One region of the Fictibacillus sp. 26RED30 genome, then DNA from elsewhere that is predicted to be linked to it. Evidence: riboswitches for the same ligand, from Rfam matches in the RefSeq annotation. Region 1 holds a riboswitch; each other region holds the start of a gene.

The links. Region 1 has a riboswitch for S-adenosylmethionine ahead of IHV11_RS16475 (PLP-dependent aspartate aminotransferase family protein). Riboswitches for the same ligand answer to the same signal wherever they lie in the genome.
Region 2: linked by a shared signal. The riboswitch ahead of IHV11_RS07305 (MetQ/NlpA family ABC transporter substrate-binding protein) and the one ahead of IHV11_RS16475 (PLP-dependent aspartate aminotransferase family protein) in region 1 are both predicted to bind S-adenosylmethionine.
Region 3: linked by a shared signal. The riboswitch ahead of IHV11_RS15530 (acyl-CoA dehydrogenase family protein) and the one ahead of IHV11_RS16475 (PLP-dependent aspartate aminotransferase family protein) in region 1 are both predicted to bind S-adenosylmethionine.

Annotation. Positions count from the first base shown of each region.
Region 1 is NZ_JACZDV010000003.1:112,817-120,940, forward strand. Features, by position in the region: gene acsA (acetate--CoA ligase) at 1-1,091, opposite strand, end outside; gene IHV11_RS16460 (ABC transporter ATP-binding protein) at 1,088-1,819, opposite strand; gene IHV11_RS16465 (ABC transporter permease) at 1,835-2,680, opposite strand; gene IHV11_RS16470 (aliphatic sulfonate ABC transporter substrate-binding protein) at 2,703-3,692, opposite strand; gene IHV11_RS16475 (PLP-dependent aspartate aminotransferase family protein) at 3,858-5,648, opposite strand; SAM riboswitch class I at 5,833-5,948, opposite strand; gene IHV11_RS16480 (hypothetical protein) at 6,125-6,526, opposite strand; gene IHV11_RS16485 (hypothetical protein) at 6,575-7,234, opposite strand; gene IHV11_RS16490 (nitroreductase family protein) at 7,474-8,121, opposite strand.
Region 2 is NZ_JACZDV010000001.1:1,420,020-1,428,143, forward strand. Features, by position in the region: gene IHV11_RS07285 (Ger(x)C family spore germination protein) at 1-832, opposite strand, end outside; gene IHV11_RS07290 (GerAB/ArcD/ProY family transporter) at 825-1,919, opposite strand; gene IHV11_RS07295 (spore germination protein) at 1,936-3,447, opposite strand; SAM riboswitch class I at 3,608-3,724, shown strand; gene IHV11_RS07300 (alpha/beta hydrolase) at 3,833-4,639, shown strand; SAM riboswitch class I at 4,687-4,803, shown strand; gene IHV11_RS07305 (MetQ/NlpA family ABC transporter substrate-binding protein) at 4,930-5,751, shown strand; gene modB (molybdate ABC transporter permease subunit) at 6,067-6,723, shown strand; gene IHV11_RS07315 (hypothetical protein) at 6,863-7,426, opposite strand; gene IHV11_RS07320 (DUF3626 domain-containing protein) at 7,546-8,124, shown strand, end outside.
Region 3 is NZ_JACZDV010000002.1:573,422-581,545, reverse strand. Features, by position in the region: gene IHV11_RS15555 (response regulator transcription factor) at 1-484, opposite strand, end outside; partial or broken gene IHV11_RS21530 (VOC family protein) at 642-758, opposite strand; gene IHV11_RS15550 (hypothetical protein) at 865-1,263, shown strand; gene IHV11_RS15545 (C1q-like domain-containing protein) at 1,336-1,833, opposite strand; gene IHV11_RS15540 (oxalate decarboxylase family bicupin) at 2,034-3,212, opposite strand; gene IHV11_RS15535 (DUF817 domain-containing protein) at 3,343-4,125, opposite strand; gene IHV11_RS15530 (acyl-CoA dehydrogenase family protein) at 4,248-5,405, opposite strand; SAM riboswitch class I at 5,688-5,800, opposite strand; SAM riboswitch class I at 5,955-6,056, shown strand; gene IHV11_RS15525 (LLM class flavin-dependent oxidoreductase) at 6,175-7,566, shown strand; partial or broken gene IHV11_RS15520 (MetQ/NlpA family ABC transporter substrate-binding protein) at 7,595-8,124, shown strand, end outside.

The DNA.
Region 1 (8,124 bases):
ATAAGCTGCGCACCAGTTTCAGTCATCCACCATGTATCATGAATTCGTTTACCAAGTACGTTCTTACCCCAAAAGATAACCTCTGGATTTAATGGCTCGCCTACACTCAAAATATGACGAAGCTTTGAAAAGTCATAGTGTTCTGGAAGCTGATTTCCTTTTGCCATCAACATGCGGAACGCAGTTGGTGCACTATACCATACTGTGACACCTGTTTTTTGTAAGGTTTCATACCAGGTTTCTGCTTTAAATCGCCCACCGTGAACAACAATGGTAGCTCCGTTTAATAATGGTGCAAAAACGCCATAAACTGTTCCTGTCACCCATCCAGGATGTGCCGTGCACCAATACACATCATCTTCTTGAATATCTAACACCCATCTGCCTGTAAGATATTGCTGAACCATCGCTCGATGAGCATGGATGATTCCTTTAGGTTTTCCAGTAGAACCGGATGTGTAGTGGATGTTTAAACCATGTTCAGGATCTACCCACTCAATCTGACTTTCTGTGTTCTCTACATTCTTCAATTCTTTTGGAAGCGAGATTTCTCCGTTTTCTCCTTCAGCATCTGTTAAAAAAACCGTATGAAGACTCGGAATATCTTCTCTTGGTACTCGCTTATACAACTCTTCATCTGTAATTAAGAACGTTCCTTCACAATCATTGATTCGGTCTCTTACAGCATCCGACATGAAAGCTTCAAATAACGGACCCACGATCGCACCTAACTTAATAGCAGCTAACATTGCGATATGACAATGATGGTGTTTTGGCAAGAATACGAATACAAAATCTCCTTTCTTTACACCATGCTTTTTCAAAACCGCCGCCCATTGATCAGTCGTTTTCTTTAACTCGTTATAACGAATTTTAATATCCTGTGAGTCGTCAATATAGTGAAGAGCTATTTTTTCACCTCTTCCTTCTTCAACATGACGGTCTACACATTCATACGCCATATTCGTCTTACCATCACTTCGCCTATTGAATTCTTCAATAAAAGTTTCCCAAGAAAATGCTGTATCCCTTTGGTCTTCTGAAATATTATGATTTCCTTCGACTGGATGAATGGTGGCTAGTTTTGTCATTTCTGTTCACCTGCTGCTTTCTTTTCAACGTTTAGTAAATTTAAGATGTGTGCTTTTTGTTTAGAGAGGTAAGCGTCTCCGCGGGTTCTCGGTTTTTGTTTTTCCACTGAAACTTCGCTATACACTTCACCTGGCTGCCCTTTTAAGATAAAGATTCGATCACATAAATAAAGGGCTTCATCAATATCGTGAGTTACTAAAATCATCGTCGTTTTCTTTTTTTGCCATATGGAAAATAGAAGATCTTGAAGCTGCATTTTTGTAAAAGCATCTAACGCACTGAATGGTTCGTCTAATAATAGAATCTCAGGCTCAGTGATAAGCGCTCTTGCTATTGCTGTCCGCTGTGCCATCCCCCCTGATAAGTCTTTCGGGTAATGGTTCTCAAAATCCGTTAATCCTACTAGATCCAGATACGTTTTATATTTATCCGTATTCCTTTTTTCTTTTTCCAAACCGAATGAAATGTTTTTCTTTACAGACAACCATGGAAGAAGGCGAGGTTCTTGAAACATCATACCGATCTGGTTGTTCGATCCATTCTCTATCGAAATCGTCCCTTCATATTGTTTATCAAGTCCTGATAGCACGCGAAGCAATGTACTTTTCCCACAGCCACTCGTTCCTAGAATTCCAATGATCTCCCCTTCCTTTACAGATAGATTAATATCTTGAAACCCAGCTGTGTCATGATTAAACGTACGTTTTAAACGATTCACATTCAGCATTTGTTTCCCCTCCTTCTATCCTTGATTGGTTATACTATCTTGCCATTTTAACGAACGGCGTTCGATCCATTTTAGTACGGCATCCGTTATCTTTCCTAAGATTGCAAATAGCAAGATGCTCGCAATTACCGTATCAGGTGAGTACGTGTTCTGACCTACCACAAGCAGATAGCCTAATCCTTCACTTGCACCCATAAGCTCTGCGGCTACTACAAACATCCACCCTAAACCTAAGCCGCTGCGCATACCTGTGATGAATGACGGCAATGCAGCAGGCAGAATAATGCGTTTCGTTAGCTGATAAGGTGTTAACTGATAAATTCTTCCTACCTCGATGAGCTTACGATCCACACCTTGGATCCCTGCTACAATATTTAAATAGACAGGGAAGAATACACCTACTGCGATTAACGAGATCTTAGAAGGCTCCCCAATCCCCATCCAAAGAATAAAGAGTGGTACCCAGGCAAGAGAAGGGATAGAACGAATCGCTTGAAACAACGGATCTAAAAGTCTTTCTGCTGTTTTTGCATAACCAACAATCGCACCGATCACGACCGCCGCTACCGTTCCAATCGCAAACCCTAAGAATACTCGGGTCAGTGTAATAGAGATGTGACCAAACAGAGAGCCATCTTGATACATGCTAATTATTTTCTCTAAAATAATGGTTGGTGCAGGCAGCAGGTGCGCAGCTAGTAGTCCCATTCTAGCTGCTATTTCCCACCCAACTAATAAAATGATAGGCAGGATGGACCCTATAAGAATTCCTCTACCTAATTGGAATATGCCTTTAGATGATGAGAGCTTTTGAGGGGAAGCTCTCTGTGCTACTTTCCACTTATGTGTTTCAGAAATCATCGACACTTCCTCCTCTCTCTCATTATTGTTTGATTACTTTCTCTGCGAACTTCGGATTGATTAATTTCTTTACAAGATCTTCGATGTTAGTATCTTTTTTGACAATCTCTTCTGTTTGGAGAACTTCGCCTGCAGCCGATATAGCTTTTTCGTGCTGTGATCCTGGAACAGGTTCCTCGAAGTTGTTTCGTTGCAGTTGTTTTTTTGCGACATCTTCTTTAATCCCCGCTTCTTCAGATAAAAGTTTTGTTGCTTCCTCTGGATTCTCAATCGTCCATTTCCTTGCTTTTTCGTAAAGTTCAATGACTTGTTCTACTTGTTTCGGGTGGTTCTTTGCAAACTCAGAACGTACGTTTAACGTGCCATACGTATTAAAATCTGGATTGCGGTAAATATACTGAGCACCGGATTCGATTTCTGCTCTCGCCATATGTGGATCTAATCCAGCCCAAGCATCCACTTGCCCTTTTAATAGAGCATTCGCACCATCTGCATGTTGTAAATTTACGATTTGTACATCCTTTGCAGAAAGACCGGCATCTGCAAGTGCTCGGAGTAGAAAGATGTGCGGGTCTGTACCAAACGTCGCCGCTATCTTTTTACCTTTCAGATCCTTTACATCTTTAATCTTTGATCCATCTGCCGCGACAAGTGCTGTCCATTCTGGCTGAGAATAGATATAGACTGACTCGATCGGAGCACCTTTGTCTTTTGCGATTAAAGCTGCGGCACCAGCTGTCGATCCAAAATCAACGCTATCTGAATTCAAAAATTCGAGCGCTTTATTACTTCCCTGACTCTGAACCCATTCCACTTCAATGCCATCTTTTTTGAATGTCTCTTCTGCCCAGCCAAACTTTTTGAGTGCTAGACTTGTTGGAGAGTAAAAGGCATAATCAAGTCTAATCTTCTCCGGCTTCTCACCTTCTTTAGCACTGCTGGAACAGCCCGCTAACAATAAAGCGCCTGCTATGCTTAAAGCTAGTGCTGCTTTCTGCCAAATCTTCATCATGTCTTTCCCTCCACGTTTCTCTCTTTTTGTCATTAAATTTTTATTGCTACGGCCGTTCGTATCATTCCATCACTGAAAATTTGATTGGAGCGTAAGATGCGAACCTCCTAGAGCGAGCGGAAATCAACCATATTCAATAGTGACCAAGTACAATATTTAACCTTACTAAAGTTCACACGCATACGTTGAAATGGTACCTCTTAGTCGTTGTGCTTCTTTATAGGTGCATCTGTTATGCACCACATCAATACCAGCTTCTTTCGCGATTTTTGCAGCCTCTGGTGAGATGACACCTTCTTGCAGCCAGAACACTTTTGGTTGTGTGATCGCTGCTTCTTTTGCGAGCTCGATCGCGGCTTCCGGACTTCTAAATACTTGAACAACATCTATCGGAAACGGAATGGATTTTAAATCTGGATACGCTTTTTCATCAAGCACTTCGGTTTCTCTTGGATTAACAGGAACGATTTTATAGCCAAGTCGCTGCATCTTTCTAGCTAATCGATGGCTAGGTCTTGCAGGATTGGAACTGAGTCCCACGATCGCTAGCGTCTTAGGTCGTTGAATTTCCTGTCCATTCTCAACTGCTCTATAAAGTGATGATTGCAATGCCCAACGAATGACACCTTCGTCATTAATCGTGATCTCTGTTTTATCCGCTCCGATTCCTGTAGCGGTTTGTATCGCACGATCAAGATCATTCGTAAGATCTTTTACGGATTCAAGTCCGATCGATAACCGAATAAGTTCTTCCGTTACACCTGTTGCTACTAATTCGTCTCCGCTCAGCTGTTGATGAGTGGTAGAAGCAGGGTGGATAATCAATGATTTTGCATCACCAACATTTGCAACATGTGACCATAATGAGATGTTGTTAATGACCTTACGTCCTGCATCACGCCCGCCTTTAATTCCAAAGTTTACGATCGAACCAAAACCGTTGCTTAAATATTTTTTCGCAAGCTCATGACTTCTGTGCGAAGAAAGACCAGGATATGAAACCCAATCTACTGCTGGATGTTTTTCCAGATGCTCTGCCACTTCTTGTGCGTTCTTCGCATGTTTTTCCACTCGTAGATGCAGTGTTTCTAAACCTTGTAGAAGGAGAAATGCATTGTGTGGACTTAAACAAGCTCCGAAATCTCGTAAAAGCTGAACGCGTAATTTAGTCGCGAAAGCCAATGTTCCAAAATCATTCGCGTATCTGAGTCCGTTATAGCTGTTATCTGGCTCAGTGAATCCTGGGTATTTATCTGAATTCCAATTAAAGCGTCCTCCATCCACTACAACACCGCCAATTGCGGTTCCATGTCCGCCAATCCATTTTGTAGCTGAGTGGATTACGATGTCCGCTCCAAAGCTTATTGGCTTTGTTACATATGGTGTTGCAAATGTATTATCGATAATTAGAGGTACATCGTTTTCATGCGCAATATCTGCCACTGCCTCAATATCTAATACGTTAAGACTGGGGTTCCCGATCGTTTCAGCAAAAAATGCTTTCGTGTTTGGAGTAACCGCGTTTCGGAAGTTCTCTGGATCCTCTGCATCAACAAACTTTACGTTGATTCCGTATTTCGGAAGAGTAGTAGAAAATAGGTTGTAAGTTCCTCCGTATAGATTCGTAGCTGCAATAATTTCGTCTCCTGCGTGTGCGATGTTTAAGATGGCAAGCGCGATAGCTGACATACCAGAAGAAGTAGCTACAGCTGCAACACCATCTTCTAGAAGTGCAACTCTTTTCTCAAAAACATCAACAGTTGGATTTCCGATTCGGCTGTAGATGTTTCCTGGCTCATCAAGCGCGAAAAGGCTTTGCGCATGGTCTGTATCAGAAAAAACATAGGAAGTAGTTTGATAGACAGGTACCGCTCGTGATCCTGTCGTTGGGTCAGGCGCTTGGCCCCCATGTAATAGCAATGTTTCAATATCGTATCCGTCAAAAGATTTTGTCATAATAATCGCTCCTTCTTATTATTCAAATAAAATCTATAGGAAAACTAGGGATAAAGATTAATGCTTTTCCCTTTTGCTATATTCAATTTTTAAAATGAAATAAGTGACTAAGTGATGTTTGTGCTTGAAGTATGATAAGGGGAAAAAGAAAAACCCCCTTCCTAAGAAGAGGGTTTTGGTCCTCCTCTTATCTTTCAGATCAAAAAAGATCTGTAGGAATTGGCACCTTTCCAAACCAAATGTGGTTTGTTGGTTGCCGGGCTTCATCGGGCCTAGTCCCTCCGCCTCTCTGGATAAGAGATATTCAAATTATGTTTAACACATTAACGTGCTGATGTTTGTTTTGTTCTTGAATAGGATTATAGAGTAAGATGTTTTAAAAAGTCAACCGTTTTTTGAAAAATCATAAAAGTATTACAAAAGAATGAGTGTTCAACTGTCAGCTTTGAATTAAGATTATGCCCATGCTATGCCGGTTATGCTAACTTTGTTCCACTTTTTTCATCAAACCATTGAAACTCTTCGATTTTTTTTACAAGTTCCGCTATTCGATTGGCAATGGCTTCTCTTTCTCCGTAACGAATTTTCTGTTCGGACGATAATTCATCAATCTGAAGTAGTTGCCAATGAGTTACAGTTAGATCCGTAAGTTGAATAAACTCTTCTTGTTTCACTCGACGCTTTACATCTAGATCTCCATTAGAATAACCTTCTAAAAATCCGTCAGCTATTCTTTTCAAACGGTCTTCAAAGCGATCAAATTCATGTCGTGCATAACGCGGTGCATTAAAAAATGTTGGAAACAACGTCCGATAATTATTAAGAAAATTCCCAGCAAGCGAATCTCCGCTATATAAGATTGGTACAGGATCAATCAAACAGACAGTGCCATCTGAATGCAGCAATATATTCTCTGGAGATGTATCTTAATTAGTAAATACAACCGTATGATCCGTAATCTCTCTATCCTCCATGCAAGCTTGTAGGTTTACTAAAGCTGATGAAGAAATGGCCCCCTCATACGTTTCTATAAATTTCTTGAATTCATCTATGTATTCATTGTTTTCTTCTTTCATAGATTCTGAAACATCTGATTGAAATTTGCCTGCAATATGTTTACCGTTCCATGAGAGATAACCAAACCCTTTTAAGCCATGTTGTGCAGTATTCATCTTGCGAAAGAACTCACCAACTTCCGCTCCAATATGAAACGCTTCTACAACCGTTAGTTGATCTAGTTTGATTGCTTTTCCCGCATAAGATTCCACGGTAAACGTTCTGCCTTTTTCTACATGATAATTGAAAAAGTCAGGGCAGATTCCCGGTTTAACTTGGTTAGCTAGCTCATAGTATGCTCTAGTCGCTGCATATTCTGAGTGCATGGCTTCTTCATCAAACTCAACGTTCTTTCCATACGCCTCTGTCTTCGGAAAACGAACAACCACAGCATCTCCAGTGCGTAGCTGAACAAGATAAGCAAGATGCCAAGCCCCTTCACCTAAATACTGAACCTGAGTCGGATCTTTAAGTTCCTCTAATCCACTTTTTTGCAGTGCATAATCAATCAAGTCAAATGTCTCTTTCATAAGAAGTTCCTCTTTCTATAATTGAAAATACGTTACATGAAACATATATTCGGTATATGTCGAAAAAAATCCTTTTTTCTTAAGATTAATTGTAGGTCTGAAGTCTTATAGAGGGGTATGAGAGGGGTTCAAGGGGGCATTTCAAAGCGGTGATCCTTGCACTTTTAACATGGCGCTCGTCCAGCGTACTTCTCAGCCGCTGGACGAGCTTATTAAGAATTTTACAGAACCAATTGTCATCAATCTACATATGTGACGATTTCTTCTACAGCTTTTCTTGCGAGTTTTTTCGGTTGATCTTGTGGATGTCCAAGTGAAATAACCATGTTGATCTGTTTCATAGACGGAATTTCCAAAAAGTCGCGAATCGCATCTTGCGCAAGCAATACGGGACCAGTCATCGGGCAAGTCCCTAGTCCGCGCGCGTGGGCTGCGAGCATCAAGTTCTGAATCGCCAAGCAGCTGCTCTTGATTCCTTCTTCTTCCCACACTGATTCTTCAGCAAGTTCGATCGGATCAAATATTTTTTCACGAAACTTAGATTCGTAAGGAGTGGCTAAACAGATGATCAGCACAGGTGCTCCAGAGAACGCCGTTGCATAAGGGCCGAAAGAGCGCGTCAGCAATTTTGCTTCCTTCGTTTTGCCGTTCTCTTCAGCTCTTGCAGCCAAATTATGAATAGCTTCCCACGTCATCTCTTCAATTTTCTTTACTTTATCTTTGTTTCGAATCACGATAAACTCCCACGTTTGTGAGTTCGTGTCGCTCGGCGCATAACGGGCGCAATCCATGATTTCATGAATGTCTACTTCAGCAACTGCTTCATCCGTAAACTTTCGGACACTTCTTCTGCCGTGCACGATTTCTTTAAAATCTTCGTATTTCATGAT
Region 2 (8,124 bases), on a different contig from region 1:
TCGGCGCTTCACTTACGCGTCCTTTTATTTTAACGAAAATGTCTACGGATGGAGATCGTTTCACGTCTTTAAAACGATATTCTACTTTAGATGACAAATTTTGAATCGTAAAGAATTGATCGTTTTTAAATTTCACTTCATAGATGCCTTTTTCAAAAGGTTCCATCAGCAGCTTTAAGAGAAAGGAATCTTCGAGCTTCAGTTGCCCGACCATTTTGTCGTCTTTTAAGAGGGCTGTACCTTTTACTCGTATTCGATCCCCCTGCATTTCCAAGAGTGGCAAGTTGGGATCCATGCCTTTTCCGTAATACGTATACAAAAAATCATGTAGATTTGACTTTGGTATGTTCGCGTTCATATTTTGATTTAGAAGCTGGAGCAAATACTTAGATGGCGTTTCACTAAGCGGATACTGCTCTTTTAACAATGTTTTCGTACTTCCTTTAACGACTGCTAAATATAGGTCTCGACCTAAGGAAGGATCACGCTGAAGTGTGTCAACTAGATCATATATGCCTTTTTCAGCTAATCGGTCGTTATATAGAGCAATTTCTAAGCGACCGATCTCAAATGGTTTTGGAGATTCAGCTTGTTCTAGAGCTCTTGCCATCTTGCTCGTATTCGTAGTTGCTGTAAACACTTGAGAAATTGGAGGAACATCTTCTCCTCGCTGTGGAATGGCTACCATCCCGTTCAACTCTACTTGGTTATTCGATTTATAATCATATCCAACTGCTGATACGAGTTGAACATCTTCTAGGATTTTTTTGCTTGGAAAGCAGCCAGTTAATAGCATTAATGTGAAGATAATGAGAAGCTTCTTTTTAGCCATTTTTTGTTTTCCTCACTTTTCCTGAAATCAGCTGGATCACAAATAAAAACGGTATATAAGCATAGAGAATATAAAAACCAACTTGAGAAACTTTCGTATTTAGTATGTCTACTTGTTGGCGATCAACGACTAAGATGCAACATATGAAAATAACGAAAAGCATTGTGCGCAGCGCACTTTTTTGTTTGATCTTATATAAACGATGAATTCCGCGGCTTACAGACCACAAACCTATACAGATGTTAGGAAGAACGACGAAAAGCCAAAGAGCGATACCGGCATATTCGAATCGCTGGGCGAATGGGAGGTCTACAATTTTCCATAGTGTTAGTGTCGCCCAAATCGTATGTTGAAGTTGTTCTTGATTAAAATAGACAAAAGATACGAATACAGTAATGAGGTAAGTGAACATGGTAAATAGATTTCCTAAGTGAGCCCACTTTTGTGATTTTTCAGGTTGTTTTAAAAAAGGTAAATACAACAGTATGAGCTCGAATCCTAAATAATCAAGAGTAACTCCTTTAGTAGCAGCCATGAGGTCGCTAAATGAATGATCTAAAATAGGTAAAAGATTTGTATAGTGTGCGTTTTTAAGTGCGTAATATTTTAATAAAAATAGAGGGAGGGTGATAAAAAAGCCTAGTACGGATAATCCTGCGACAACGCGGATTCCTCCAATAACATACGAATAAGCTAATCCTAAGAGGATGATGGCTATAACAGCCGTATTCAGCTCAGGAAACACCCAGATTTGAATCACTTCAATATACGTCCTAAGTACTGTTAGAATCGTTGAACTAAAATAAATCAAGAGAAGAAAGCTTAACGCACCGCCGATCCATCTACCGAATAAGTTTCTATGTACGCCAATTATATCAGCGTTCTCTTTCGTAAGGAGACGATAGATCATCCAGATCAACACATTAAATGAAAGACCTCCAATGATTACAGAAATCCATGCATCATGTCCTGCTGATTTAGCGATATAACGCTCGAACCCCAGAATACCTACTCCAATCTGCATCGTTGTAACCATATAAAAAGCCATGTAAGGTGATATCTGTTTGTTTACACTGATCTGAGACATACATACCCCTCATTTTTTAGTCCTCTATGTCATGCTTTGCTGTTGCGCGTTTTTTATTCATTCTTGCCTTATCTTGTGGTCTTAATAAAGACGGACGGCTATTTTGCATACTGAACGGCATTCGTATTAGTGCATCTTTTAAGTCATTTGCACGAAGTGGATATAGGGGTGCGATGTAAGGTCTTCCGAGAGAAGTAAGCTTTAATAGATGTGAAACAATAAATGCAAAACAGATCGCAACACCAAGTAGACCTAAGAACTGTGCAAATAATAAAAAAGGAAAGCGAAGTAATCGAATCGTGTTACTCATCTGATACACAGGTGTTGTAAAAGAAGCGAGTGCGGCTAGAGCTACAATAATCAACAGAACGTTACTTGTTAAACCAGCTTGAACCGCTGCCGTTCCGATAACGATACCTCCAACGATACCGATCGTTTGGCCGACTTTAGATGGTAATCTCGCACCAGCTTCACGAAGTAATTCAATCGAAAGCTCTAGTACGATAGCTTCTAATATAGGCGGGAACGGAATATCGTTACGTGAAGCCACAAGTGTAGCTAGAAGGTTTTCTGGAATCATCTCATAATGAAACGTTAAAACAGCTACATAAAGCGGCGAAGATAACACAGAGAACATAACCGCCATCAATCTGATCAATCGAATAACAGAAGCGAGCGTCCAATTGAGAAAATAATCTTCAAATGCCGAAAAGAACTCTACGATCGTTGTTGGACCAGTCAATGCATGTGGTGATCCGTCAGCCATAATCGCCACTTTTCCTTCAGATAGAACACTCGCCACTCGATCTGGTCGTTCTGTATCGATGAGCTGTGGAAAAGGAGAGTTCTCGTTGTCTGAAATCATTTGATTGATATAAGAACTATCTACGACATGGTCGTATTCGATATCGTTAACACGCTGAATAGCGGTATTCACATTTTCTTCATCAGCGATTCCGTCGATGTAGATAATTGCTACTCTCGTTTTTGAAAGTTTTCCAACCCTAACTTCTTTTACTGTAAATTCTGGAATGGGAAGTCGTTTGCGAATTAAATTTAGGTTGGTATCTAATGATTCAACGAATGCTTCCTTTGGGCCAACAACGCTAAATTCAGTTTCAGGAATCGAGATCTGTCTGTTTTCAGTTGATAGACTCGGAACGAGCAAACCTTCAGGGTCGTCTTTGTTCATTTGAATGAGAATGAAGCCTGCTGTTACTTTGTTCGCGATGTCATGAACATCATTCGTTTTGACCATTCCATCTAACGGTAGATGCTTCTGAATATCGTCTAAGTTTTTAAGAGGGATTTCTGTTATATACGGTAATAAATCACGATGAACAAATTCAGGATTTACAAGGGTTTTATAATAAGAGATATAAAATGTGCTGAGTGATGATTGCTTAACGGTAGAAAAGTCAGCGGAAGCCGTTAGCTTTTTCATAAGCTCTGGGAATGTCAATGAATCTTTTGTAGAAACGCTATTTGATTCTTGTTGTTTTTTCTTTTTCTTCTTAAAAAATATCATTGATATCACCCGTTCGTTATTACGTCGTGAAACTACTACATTTGTTTAGCATTTCCTAGGTACATAAATATATTCTGTAAGGTTGAATGTGCCGTTATGGTATATAACATTGACAACCATTAACAATTAGCCTATGATTATCATTAAATTAATAACCAAACTCTTATTAAGAGCAGGTGGAGGGAATTAGCCCTATGAAGCCCGGCAACCATCGGATGAACTTTGTTTTGACCGAAACGGTGCTAAATCTAACAGCAGTTTTGCTGAGAGATGAGAGAACGAACGGATTTTAAGTATGGAACCGTGTTCTCTAAGTGAACACGGTTTTTTTTCGTCTATGATGCTTGATAAGTGAATTTCAATAGAGAAAAAAGGAGTGGGTGATATGGTTACGTCGGATTGTATATCGTGGAAAGGGAGAAAATTGGCTTACACTATTCATTTTCCTAAATGGAGCGTTGAAGGTGAAAAGAAGTTCCCTTTGATCATCATTTGCCACGGTTTTACGAGTACACGAATTGGAGTAGACCGTCTGTTTGTAAAAACAGCTCAAGCACTTGTTAAACATGGGTTTGCTGTACTGAGGTTTGATTATGCTGGCTGCGGTGAGAGTGAAGGGGAATATGGAGATAATGAGTTTGCTTGTTTTATTGATCAGACGAAAGAAGCAATTTCATTTGGAAGCAAACTGACATGTATTAATGAGCATGCCATAACACTAATCGGACATAGTTTAGGTGGGGCTGTTGCGGTTTGCACGGCAGCGGATGATGAAAGAATTAATAATGTGATCACTTGGTCCGCTGTAGGGAATCCCTTTGCTGATATCAAAGAAATCGTTGGTTACAATGGTGAGCATCCTGTAATTGATCATTTAGGATATGCCATAACGGAAGAATTTTTACTTTCTCTTCAAGCTTTCTCCCCATTAGAAGCTATCAAAAAGTTTAGAGGAAGCGCATTATTTATTCATGGAACGGGTGACCCAGTAATTCCTTCAGATTACTGTTCGGTCTATTATAAAGAATCAAAGAAGGTTAAAGGCGGGTCAAAATCTATGGAACTAATCGAAGGCGCAAATCATACGTATTCTTCCATTAAGCATTTTGATCTTCTCATAAGATCTACTTCTGAATGGTTGTTAAAAAACGATAAAGAATCTGTTCAGAATAATTTGAAAAAAAGTGTTTGACTTTCCTTTGAATACCTGTAATAATACAAAGTAATTTGATAGGAATACTCTTATTGAGAGCAGGTGGAGGGAATTAGCCCTATGAAGCCCGGCAACCATTCATGTTGAACAGCCAACATGAAAACGGTGCTAAATCTAACAGTGGTCACACTGAGAGATGAGAGGATAATCGGAAATTTTTTTCGAAAAGCCTTCTGTCTCTTTTATGAGATCAGGAGGTTTTTTTTACCACCTCTTACAAGAGCTTTTATCAAAGAATATATAGAAACTAATGGATAGGGGATCAGAACATGAAAAGAATCATCCAAGTATTACTCGCAAGTTTGGCAGTATTCGTATTAGCAGCTTGTGGCTCATCTACAAGTGGTGGAGAAAAAACAGAAAAGCTAGTAGTTGGAGCATCAAATGTACCGCATGCTGAAATATTAGAAGAAGCGAAGCCGCTTTTAGAGGAAAAGGGCATAGAATTAGAAATTGTGAAATTCCAAGACTATATCTTACCGAATAAATCACTTTATGAAAAAGAAATAGATGCAAACTATTTTCAGCACATTCCATATTTAACTCAGCAAGTGAAAGATAATCCGAAGTATAAATTTGAAAACGCCGGAGCTGTTCACTTAGAGCCGATGGGTGTTTACTCAAAAAGACATAAATCATTAAAAGACATTCCAAATGGTGGGAAAGTAATTCTAAGCAATTCAATTGCTGAGCACGGTCGTATCCTTTCAATTTTTGAAGCAGAAGGACTAATCAAACTAAAAGAAGGAAAAGGGTATGAAGCACAGATAAGCGACATTGTAGAAAATCCAAAAAACCTAGAATTTGTAGCAGATATTGATCCTGGTCTTTTAACAAAAGCTTATGAGAACGATGAAGGCGATGCGATCGTCATTAACACTAACTATGCGATTGATGCAGATTTGAACCCGAAGAAAGATTCAATCGCACTTGAAGGATCCGATTCACCATTTGCGAATATCATCACAGTTCGTGATGGCGACAAAGAGAAGAAATCTATCAAAACGTTGTTAGAAGTGCTTCATTCAAAAGAAATTACCGATTTTATTGATAAAGAGTACAAAGGTTCAGTGCTAGCTGTTAAAGAATAAGGATGAATTAGCTGACTAGATGGGTGAAATCCACTCATCTAAGCAGCTTTTTTCATTTACAGATGTTTTTAAGGCATCCGATGAGCATTTTTTTTGAAAATTAAGTCTAAATAAGAAAAATTAAGTCTTACTCAGAAAAATTAAGTCGTTCTGATCATTGATTAAGTCAAACTAGACATGAATTAAGTCTAAACTCAAAAATAAAGGTCATTCGACAATATCAGCATCTTTCATCACCAGCAATGAGCGATATGATATGATGAAGACAGATGAATACAACATATAAATCAATGGAATAAGCGGGTGGAAAAGGAAATGGCAATAGATTTTTGGTCACCGGTCAAATTATCACTTGGCATAGCGGTGACAGCTTCACTGATTGTGATCCTAGCCGGCTTATTTTTCGGAAGGATCATGGCTCACCAGAAGTTTAAAGGGAAAACGTTAATCGAAACAATATTTCTACTTCCGCTCGTACTACCCCCAACGGTGATAGGTTTCTTGTTAATCGTTTTGTTCGGTCGAAATGGTCCCGGGGGACAGCTTGTAGAGTGGCTCTTTAATCAGCCGATCATGTTTACATGGTGGGCAGCCGTTATTGCGTCTGCAGTTGTGGCATTTCCACTCATGTATCAATCCGCAAAAGCCGGGTTTGAATCTATTGACGCAGACATCGAAAACGCAGCGCGAGTAGATGGAGCTAATGAGTGGGATGTATTGCGAAAAATCTCTGTTCCATTATCTGTTAGAGCTATCACATCAGGTGCTATTCTAAGTTTTGCTCGCGCACTAGGTGAGTTTGGTGCAACATTAATGTTTGCCGGAAACATACCTGGAAAAACACAAACGATATCCACCGCAATCTATATCGCGATCGAATCAGGAAATATGGATCTTGCATGGATGTGGGTAGGAAGTGTTATTGGTATATCATTTTTAATGTTAGTCGCTGTAAATCGCATAAGAACTTAGCATGAAAAAGGATATGCAATGATTTTGAAACAACACACATTGGTATAAAACCATTCTCCTCACAGCAAGTGAATGATGAAAACACAGCTTCTCTAAAGAGGGCTGTGTTTTTTTAAGGCTCTCATCCCATGTGATGTACTTATTCGCTTTTTTCTATACTTACCGCAAACTTACTATGAGAAAGATATTTCAATCGAATGGATTTGCCTTTGAAATGATCTTTGTAAGTCTTAGCCTTGATATTCAAATGTGCTACATTAATTTTTTTATTATCAATCATTATGGAAGAGACATAGTCAGGACCATTTTTCGAGCCATACGTTAAAGAGGAAGGAATTCCTTCTACCACGTTGAATTTTCTAGCTTCATAGTCACCAATATCTTCGTAGAGTTGAAATACGGTGTGTGCAAAAGCAATCGCAGCTGCAATGGTTCCAATGATTACAACCGGAATAAGTAGGCGTTCTATCCAGTTGTGTATTCTTGAATAACTGGCAACAACGCCAATAAATAATGATAGCAGAGACATAGCCAAAAAAAGGAAAAGCTCCGTCAGAACAAGGTGATCTTGAAATACTGTCGAAGATAAAAATAAACTTATAGCAGAGAATAGCAGAATCACCAAAAGTATGATGAGAGGAATTGTACTCGGGGTCCTAAAGCTTCGAGATCCTGTAATTCTTTTCTTTTTTCGATAACCCATAATGATCCTCTCCTTTATAAAATATATTCCTTAAAGCTAAACCACTATTCATGAGCGTGAAGAGTCACTTCATTGGTTCTTGAATAACATCATTTACAGATGGAAACGGAGATTATTATATGAAATTAACTGGTGCCCAACAATCTGCAATAGATTATGTTGAGAGTTATGCTGCAAGACATAAGGACGATGCTCAAGCAACGATTCAACATTTATTAAGAATGTCTAACATAACCACTGAAGTCTTTCATAAGGCAGTCCAAAAAGTTAAAGAGCATGCCCGAATCGCTCTTCACTTTCATCCGGATCGGCCAAACTCTTCAATGAATTGTATTGCCGAAGCCTTACATCAAGAAGGAATATACAAAAGTCAGTTTGAAACGTTGCTTTCAAACGGAAGTGTATCTGCCTATCCCGGAGGTTTGCGTGATCGGTGGGAAGAACAATTATTTGGAGGAGCTTACCAGATAAAAGGAACGACCCTTAATGAGCGAGCAAAATATGGTGCGTTAAACATTATGATGCATGCCGATGGGCCAGCACCACGGTTTGGTTCGTGCTACTTCTTACTCAAGCCTGAAGTTTCAAAGCGAGCTACTTTTACATACCTTGATTCTCATCAAAATCCAAAAGAAAAAGGAACTATTAGAGAGTTCGATATGATACTTGCAGCGTTATTTGAGGAAATCTTCACGAGA
Region 3 (8,124 bases), on a different contig from region 1:
TCAGAATGAATACTTCATTCTTAGTTAGTTCGACGGAACCTTTTTCGTTCGTTACGATATTCTTTTCATAATCGATTTGAGCGCCACACCACGTTTTGAGACTAACGGTGTCTGTATTGTAATTATAAACACGTCGAAGAATCGCATGAATCTTGGCGATCAATACTTCAAAATGAAACGGTTTTTGAACAAAGTCATCTGCTCCAAGCTGCATGGATAGAACCATATCGCTCGGATGATCACGCGAAGACAGAAAGATGATCGGTACATTAGAATGCGTTCGAATATTTCGGCACCAATGAAAGCCATCAAACTTCGGTAGCTGTATATCGATTACAACAAGGTCAGGTTTAACCTCTGTAAACTCCTGCATCACTCGTCCAAAGTCAGTAATGCCATACACTTCATACGACCATTGGGACAATCGCTCTTTTATCTCGCTGAACAGTGTCGAATCATCTTCGATAAGCAAAATCTTAAACATCATTTATCACCACATCATTACTTGATATGTTTTTCAGTCTATAGCAAAACTTGGATATTTTCTAGGATGTGCATTTTTTTCACTCCGCAACCAACTCGTCTGTATAATATCGTTATCAAAAAAAGATGCCCAATTTAGGCACCGTTTCTGAAATAACTTATGAAGGTATTACCTCACTCATCAAAGCATGGGTATTTCCTTCTAAATCCTTATAAAATACCATCCATGTCTCCGTATGCTCCATCTTAGCAACAATATGAGGGGAGTCTAGGAAAAGTCTTGAGAGAGAGTTTTAAATTAATGTTCCACATGAAACAATAAAAATGTTCTAAATCATGGTAAAGTAAATCCAAAGAAATTCTGATAGGGTGGGAAAAAAAATGAGGAATATTACATTTGCGTTTTTATCTCTATTCTTATTATTAACAGGGTGTAGCGAAGTAACGCATAATACGGATTTGGAGAATTCCATTCAGTCTATTGTAAAAGACAAAAATAAAAGTCAGATAAACATAGACTCTTTAGCAAATTTTGAATGGGACAAGGGATATTTATTTCCACCATATACAGCAGAAGAAAGTATGGAGAAACAGATGGGCGTGAATTTTAAAGACCGAAGTAATATTTATAGCAGAGATGACATCTATCTATTAGTCTTTCTTAATAACGAAAAGGTTGTACAGTATGCGGAAATAAAACGTAACCAATCGGATTTTTCGATTGATGCTACGGAATATATTACTCCATCAAAAACTTTAATAAAAATTAATAGACATTGATTAAATTTAGGAAAAATAAACCGCAACAAGGTTCGTTGCGGTTTATTTTGCATGTCTGTATTTAAAACCTGCTTAACCTATCTTCGCACCCTCAAAACGAGTTGCGATTGGATTAACTTCTATTTCTATCGTTGCGCCTGATGGACTTGAGGCGACTACTTGAACTTCGTCGCCTCTTCTTAACTCGACGAGTGATGAAGTAGCTACAATCGCGTTTGGCGATGTAATCATTTCTTGATTTCCTGCAACAATCTCGCCGTTTACACGAATGCCAACGAATGCAGAATAGGGTGTTCCAGTATAAATCGGCAAAAAGATACTAGCTGTAAACGTATATATTCCGTTGCTCTTTGGAACAAACGTTGATGTATCTGGATTGTATTCATTGTTGCTATCAAAAACCTCTACCGGATATATCACTTGATTTGGTGTGGAGCCTAATATAAATTGAAACAAATCTTTAACCGCTTTAAAGGCAGAAACCTTTTGGCAAGGCTGAACCTTTCTATGCTTGCATTCACAATCTCTTTTCATATGTGCGTACGGATTCTGATCATAATGGTAGTACATACAAACTTTCCCTCCTATTTTCACTCTAATCTAGAAAATAGATCAGAGAATAATCTAATAGATTATTACTAGTAGATTATGCGGACAAGTTGTAAGTGGTGTATATGAATAGAGTAGGGGAAGGTGTTTTACTAGAAAGACTGAAAGAAAGCGATTAGAGAGTTCTAATCGCTGTTTAAAGGTGGCATCGCATATTCTTGCTAATCATATTTCACAACTGGCCATTTTTCTTTGCGAAGGGAATTCATGAGTTCAGGGCTAGCGTTTAAATTACTCTGCACGATTTCTTTAGGTGTTAAAGCCATCCATTGGTTCAATGAAACATCTGCAAAACGGTCACTTTTAAAAATCTCTAAAAACCATAAACTCTTATTTCCGGTATTCTGCACATAATGACCAAATGCGAACGGAACATATCCTACATCTCCCGCTCGTACGTCAAAAGTTCGTGCCGTTCCATTTCCAGCGAAAGCGGTCATCCGCCCTTGACCGGCTAAATAATATTGCCACTCATCATTATTCGGATGCCAATGCAACTCTCTCATTCCGCCGGGTTTTATTTCTACTAAAGCGGCAGCAATTCTCTGTGAGATCGGAAAGTTCGTAGAATCTACGATACGAACGGTACCACCGGGTGTAACGAGTGGTTTTTGAGCCATTAAACGGTGCGTGAAGCTCAACGGTACAGTTCCATATGGATCAGGTACGGCTTGTGTTTCAATCGGACCGGGAACCGTAGACTGATAAATATAACGTTGTTCAGTCGGAATGTTTGCGAATGCGCTTTCCGGTATACCGAAATTTGCTGAAAGAACCTCTTTCGGTGTATGTGCAAACCAATCTGAAATAGAGAATGTGCTCAGATCGGAGAAATTTCCATCATCGAATACGAGTAAAAACTCACAACCTTCTTCAAGTCCTTGAATCGAATGAGGAATGCCGGGAGGGAAGTACCAAAGATCACCTTCACCAACATCGGCGATGAAATTTCTGCCGTTTTGATCAACCGAGGTAATTCGAGCACGGCCTAATATCATATAAGCCCATTCCGCTTCTTGATGCCAATGAAGCTCCCTTACACCGCCTGGAGTCAGCCGCATGTTTACTCCGGCAAGTGTCTTGGCGACAGGAAGCTCCCGGACCGTAATCTCTCTCGACCAGCCCCCAAAATTCAATTGCATATGTGTATCAGAATAGGAAAACCGTAAATTTGGGACAGTTCCCGCATCTGTTGCAGGTGAAACTAACATATCGGGATTTTGTATGTCACGCATAACGTCGCGAGGTCCTAAGTCGGTCGCACCCGCACCATCACTGCGAATTGGTTGCGGAATCTGCATTGGTCTTCGTTGCTGTTGATCTTTATTGTTCTTATCCATGTGATGAGCTCCTCTCTTATAGAAGGTTCAAACGTCATCTATGTATGCATATGGAGCGGACATCTTGAACATGCAGATTTCTTGAGAAGGAGCCACACAAAGAAAAAACACCTAAAAAGCCTACGGCAGCTTAAAGGTGTTTCGTATGCGTGAAAATCTCATCTTGGTGGCTTTTAATGCGTTTTAATTGTGCCACGATAATAATGCTGATGATCACGAGCAAGAACCAGGAGCTGATCTTACCAATATGCACAAGTGACCAAGAGGCTTCTTGATTGGGATACTGCCAGGCTCCGAGAAACGTTGTAATGTTTTCAGCGATCCAGATAAAAAATCCGATCAACAAAAAGGAAAGAAGGATCGGCATTCTATAGACGCGTTCGTTGATCGTATAATGAACAACCGTCTTATAAAAGATAGGGAATAAAAGCAGAATTAGAATCCATCTGGCATCAAATAAGTAATGATGAGTAAAAAAGTTAAAGTAGATTAGTACGCATATTCCAAAAGAAAAGAGGGGATTCGGCCAGCCCTTAATCTGAAGGTCTAACCTCCGCCAGCTTTGGCAAATATAACTCGCAACACTTGCATACATAAAACCGCTGTAAAGAGGTACACCGTAGATCTTAGAATAAGCCTCTTCAGGATAGCTCCAAGACCCCATGTGAACTTTAAATAGCTCTAGAGCAAGTCCGATCAAGTGAAAGACACAGATGACTTTAAGTTCATCTATCGTTTCAAGTTTCGTTACGATCATGGCAACTTGTGTAAGGAGACAAAGAAGGAGTATGAAATCGTATCGAGGGATGAACGGAATGCTGACGAATTTTGAAAGAGCTAACGCACCAAAGATGATGACTGGAAAGATGCAAGAAAGTGCTTGTAAATAAGTGAATGTAAGAAGCGCTCTCAAATTAAACCACCCTTTTATGAGTTGATATGGAAATATATTGTATCCATAATAACCTATGGTGATCTAAATCTCATCATATAAAAAAATGTTTAGTTTAACATGAATCTGTCAGTTGACTTCTTTTACTTAAGCGCTGCATCCGCTAACGAATAGACGATCGCATCATCTGTTGGTGGATTATGAAGGCCGGCTCTTACATCTCGAAAATGCCGCTGAAGCGGATTTTGTACAGAAAGACTACGAGCCCCAACGATTCTCATCGCGAGATCAACGACCCTGTTTGCACTATTTGTTACAGAATGTTTAACGGCAGCGAGTTCTGTACCTAGATTTTGACGTTGTTCAGGGTGGTTTACCCATTTTTCAGCAACTGCATGAAGGATCGTTCTAGCTTGGAATAGCTCAAGTTCTATCTTTCCAATCTTTCTTCTCACCTCTGGTACGTCTGAGATAGGTCCCGATAAAGTGTTAGGGCTATACTCTGACGCAAATTCAATCGCGTAATTCCGCGCTGCTCTTGCGATGCCTAGGTATACAGCAGGCACCTGAAGATACCAGCCTTTAGGTATGAGGTTCTTCCCATCCTCTACGACTAGAAGATTTTCCTCACGTACATAAACGTCTTTCAAAAGGAGGTCATCACTTTTTGTTCCTCTCATAGAGATGCTGTCCCATGTTTCTTTTACAAAAACCCCTTTTTCCCGATGGTCCACTAAGAAAAATCCTTTATGATTAGTTTCTGAGATGGTAGCCGTAATGACTGAGTAATCTAGAGCTTCTGCCATAGAAGTAAAAGCTTTGCTTCCGTTGATCAACCATCCATCTGCTTTCTTGACCGCTGTTGTTGTAGGAATACCGCCTCGAGACGGACTTCCCGTCGCACGCTCTGTTTGTGCCAAGTTAATGAGTGCTTTTTGTTCAACAATTTTCCGGCTAAGATCAGCGAACGAGTTACCATTCCAATGCCGATTTTCTGCCGCCTCTAAAAGAGTACCGAGATGCCACCCAAGAGAGAGGGCAGTAGGAGCATCTCCCTCAGCTAAGTGCTCTTGAATGGTTAAGAACTCAAGTAGATTCAACCCTTTACCACCATATTCTTTTGGAATGGTAAGAGAAAGAAAGCCAGCATCCTTCAAATCTTGAAAGTTCTCATAAGGAAAAACGCCTTCTTGATCTACAAAATCTGCACGTTTCTTAAAAATTTCTTTTAGTCCTAGAGCGGTACTAACCGCTTCTTCAAAATGATCTATCTCAGTGGCTTTTCTCAAAGGTAAGCTCATAGTTCCCTCCTAAATTTTTTCAGTAAGGTTTTAGTAGATTGGTTTTGTTATTAGACATCTTTGATAGGTTGATTGGAGCGCAAGGTGCGAGACTCCTGTGGGACAAGCGGTCAGGTGAGACCCTTAAGGGCGCGAAGCGGCAAGGGGCTCACCGATTGCCCCACGGAAAGCGAGCACCTGGAGCGCAAATCATACGCTCACAAGTACAGCGAAGGACACCAAAAACAAAAAAGCCCTCTTTCAAAGACGAAAGAGGACGTAGATTCCATATGCTTACACGCTCTCTCATCTATCAGACATTCAAAAAAACATCTGCTGGAATTAGCACCTTTCTTTATAAAAAGCGGTTGCTGCAGGATCGTAGGACCAGTTCCTCCCCTGACTCTTGATAAGATATATTATTTAATTATTAGTCATCACTATAGAGGAAAAAGCAAACCACTGTCAACTAAAAACTGATTGTTAAGAAAATTATTTTATTTCTATAAATTCCATTGACAGTCTATTTTTATTCCTGTATATTTCGTAACTAAATTGAATAATATCGATTCCTTATCGAGAGAGGTGGAGGGACTGGCCCTTTGAAGCCTCGGCAACAACTATTTTTAGGATTGTGCCAATTCCAGCAGGCGAAAGCTTGAAAGATAAGAGGAAATCTATATACGTATGTTTATTTCACGTATTTTTAAACCTCTTCTCATCACTGAAGAGGTTTTTTTATTTTCTCTTGGAGCGGGGTACAAAAAAAATTGGAACGGAGGAATTTATTTTGAGTAAAGAAATTTTGTTAAACGCGTTTGAGATGACAAGTGCCATGCACAATTCTCATGGCCTTTGGAAGCACCCGGAGAACAAGAGACATAGAAGTTATAAGGATCTGAACTATTGGATCGAGTATGCGAAGCTTTTAGAAAGAGGAAAGTTTGACGCTGTATTTTTTGCGGATGTGTTAGGGATTTATGACGTTTATAAACAAAGTAAAGCTCCTTCTATTCGCGATGGGCTTCAAGTTCCATTAAACGATCCGGCACTTCTCGTGTCGGCCATGGCAAGCGTAACAGCGAACCTGTCATTTGCCGTGACGGTGAGTACAACATATGAACAGCCATTTGGCAACGCGCGTCGTTTTTCTACTTTAGACCATCTAACGAATGGGCGAATCGCATGGAATGTAGTCACTTCTTATCTGCCAAACGCGGCGAGGAATTTTGGATTGCAGAATATGATCAAGCACGATGAACGGTATAACATCGCGGATGAATATTTGGATGTTTCGTATAAGCTTTGGGAGAGCAGCTGGGAAGATGGAGCTGTTGTAGAAGATGTTGAAAACAATAAATTAGTGGATCCCGGTAAGGTACATGAGATCAATCATGAGGGGCAATACTTCAGCGTTGAAGGACCTCACTTAAGCGAGCCTTCTCTGCAGCGGACACCTGTGATCTACCAGGCGGGAACGTCTGAGCGTGGCCGTGATTTTGCGGCAAAGCATGCGGAGTGTATCTTTGTAGGTGGTCCAACACCAGAGAGAATTCGCTTTTATGCTGACGATATCCGTAAGCTCGCTGCAAAACACGGCCGAAATCCAGAAAACATTAAAATCTTTTCTTTTTTAAACGTGGTGGTAGGAAGAACCACTGAGGAAGCCGAGGAAAAATTTAAAGAGTATGCAAGTGTTTGGAGTGCTGATGCTGCAAAAGCTCAATATGGAGCAAGTGGATATGATATCGCGGAATATGAAGATTTAGATCCGGAACTTCCATTCTCGTACAATAAATCAACAGAAGGCGGACATTACAAGGCCGCTACGCTCACTACGGATGCTCCTAAACCGTTAACAATAGGTGAGGTATTGAATCGCTTCGAGTCACCTGACAGAGGTAGTTTTATAGTCGGCAATCCAGAAGAGGTAGCGGATGGTATACAAAAGCAGTTCGAAGAGTCTGGGGTGGATGGTTTCAACCTTAATCACCTCGTAACACCAGGAGACTTAGAAGCTTTCGTGGAGCTTGTTGTACCTGTTCTTCAAGAAAGAGGACTCTATAAAAAAGAGTACAACAGTGGCACGCTTCGTGAAAAACTATTCTCACCCGGACAACCGCTACTGCCAAACGATCATCCTGCAGCTAGATTTAGACCGGTGCTAACGGAAAGTAAATAAATAGAGAGTGAGTGAGGAGAGAAAACATATGAAACGATTTAACTTATTTCTTACAGCAGCTTTATTAATCGGCGTTTTAGCGGGATGTGGCGCTTCGGGTGAAAAAGAAAGTAAAGAGATCACGCTCGGCGCAACTGTGCCTTACAGCGACATGCTTGAAAAAGGTGTGAAGCCATACCTAGAGAAAAAAGGATACAGCGTTGAAGTGAAAGAGTTTAATGATTATGTACAACCGAACATCTCTTTAAAGAGCGGTTCGCTAAATGCAAACCTGTTTCAGCATAAAGTGTACATGGACGCTTTTTCAGAAGAGAATGATATGAAACTAGCTTAAGTTGTTACCGTACCCACTGCACCAATCGGTATCTATTCTAAAAAATTCAAGTCTATAGACGAAATCAAGCCTGGAAGTACGGTTTCACTAGCCAATGATCCTACGAATTTAGCAAGAGGACTTACTGTTTTGAGAGACAATGGACTAATTGAGATCGATTCTTCAGCAAACCCGTTAAGAGTCTCAGAAAAAGATGTGACAAAAAATCCAAAGAACTTGAAGTT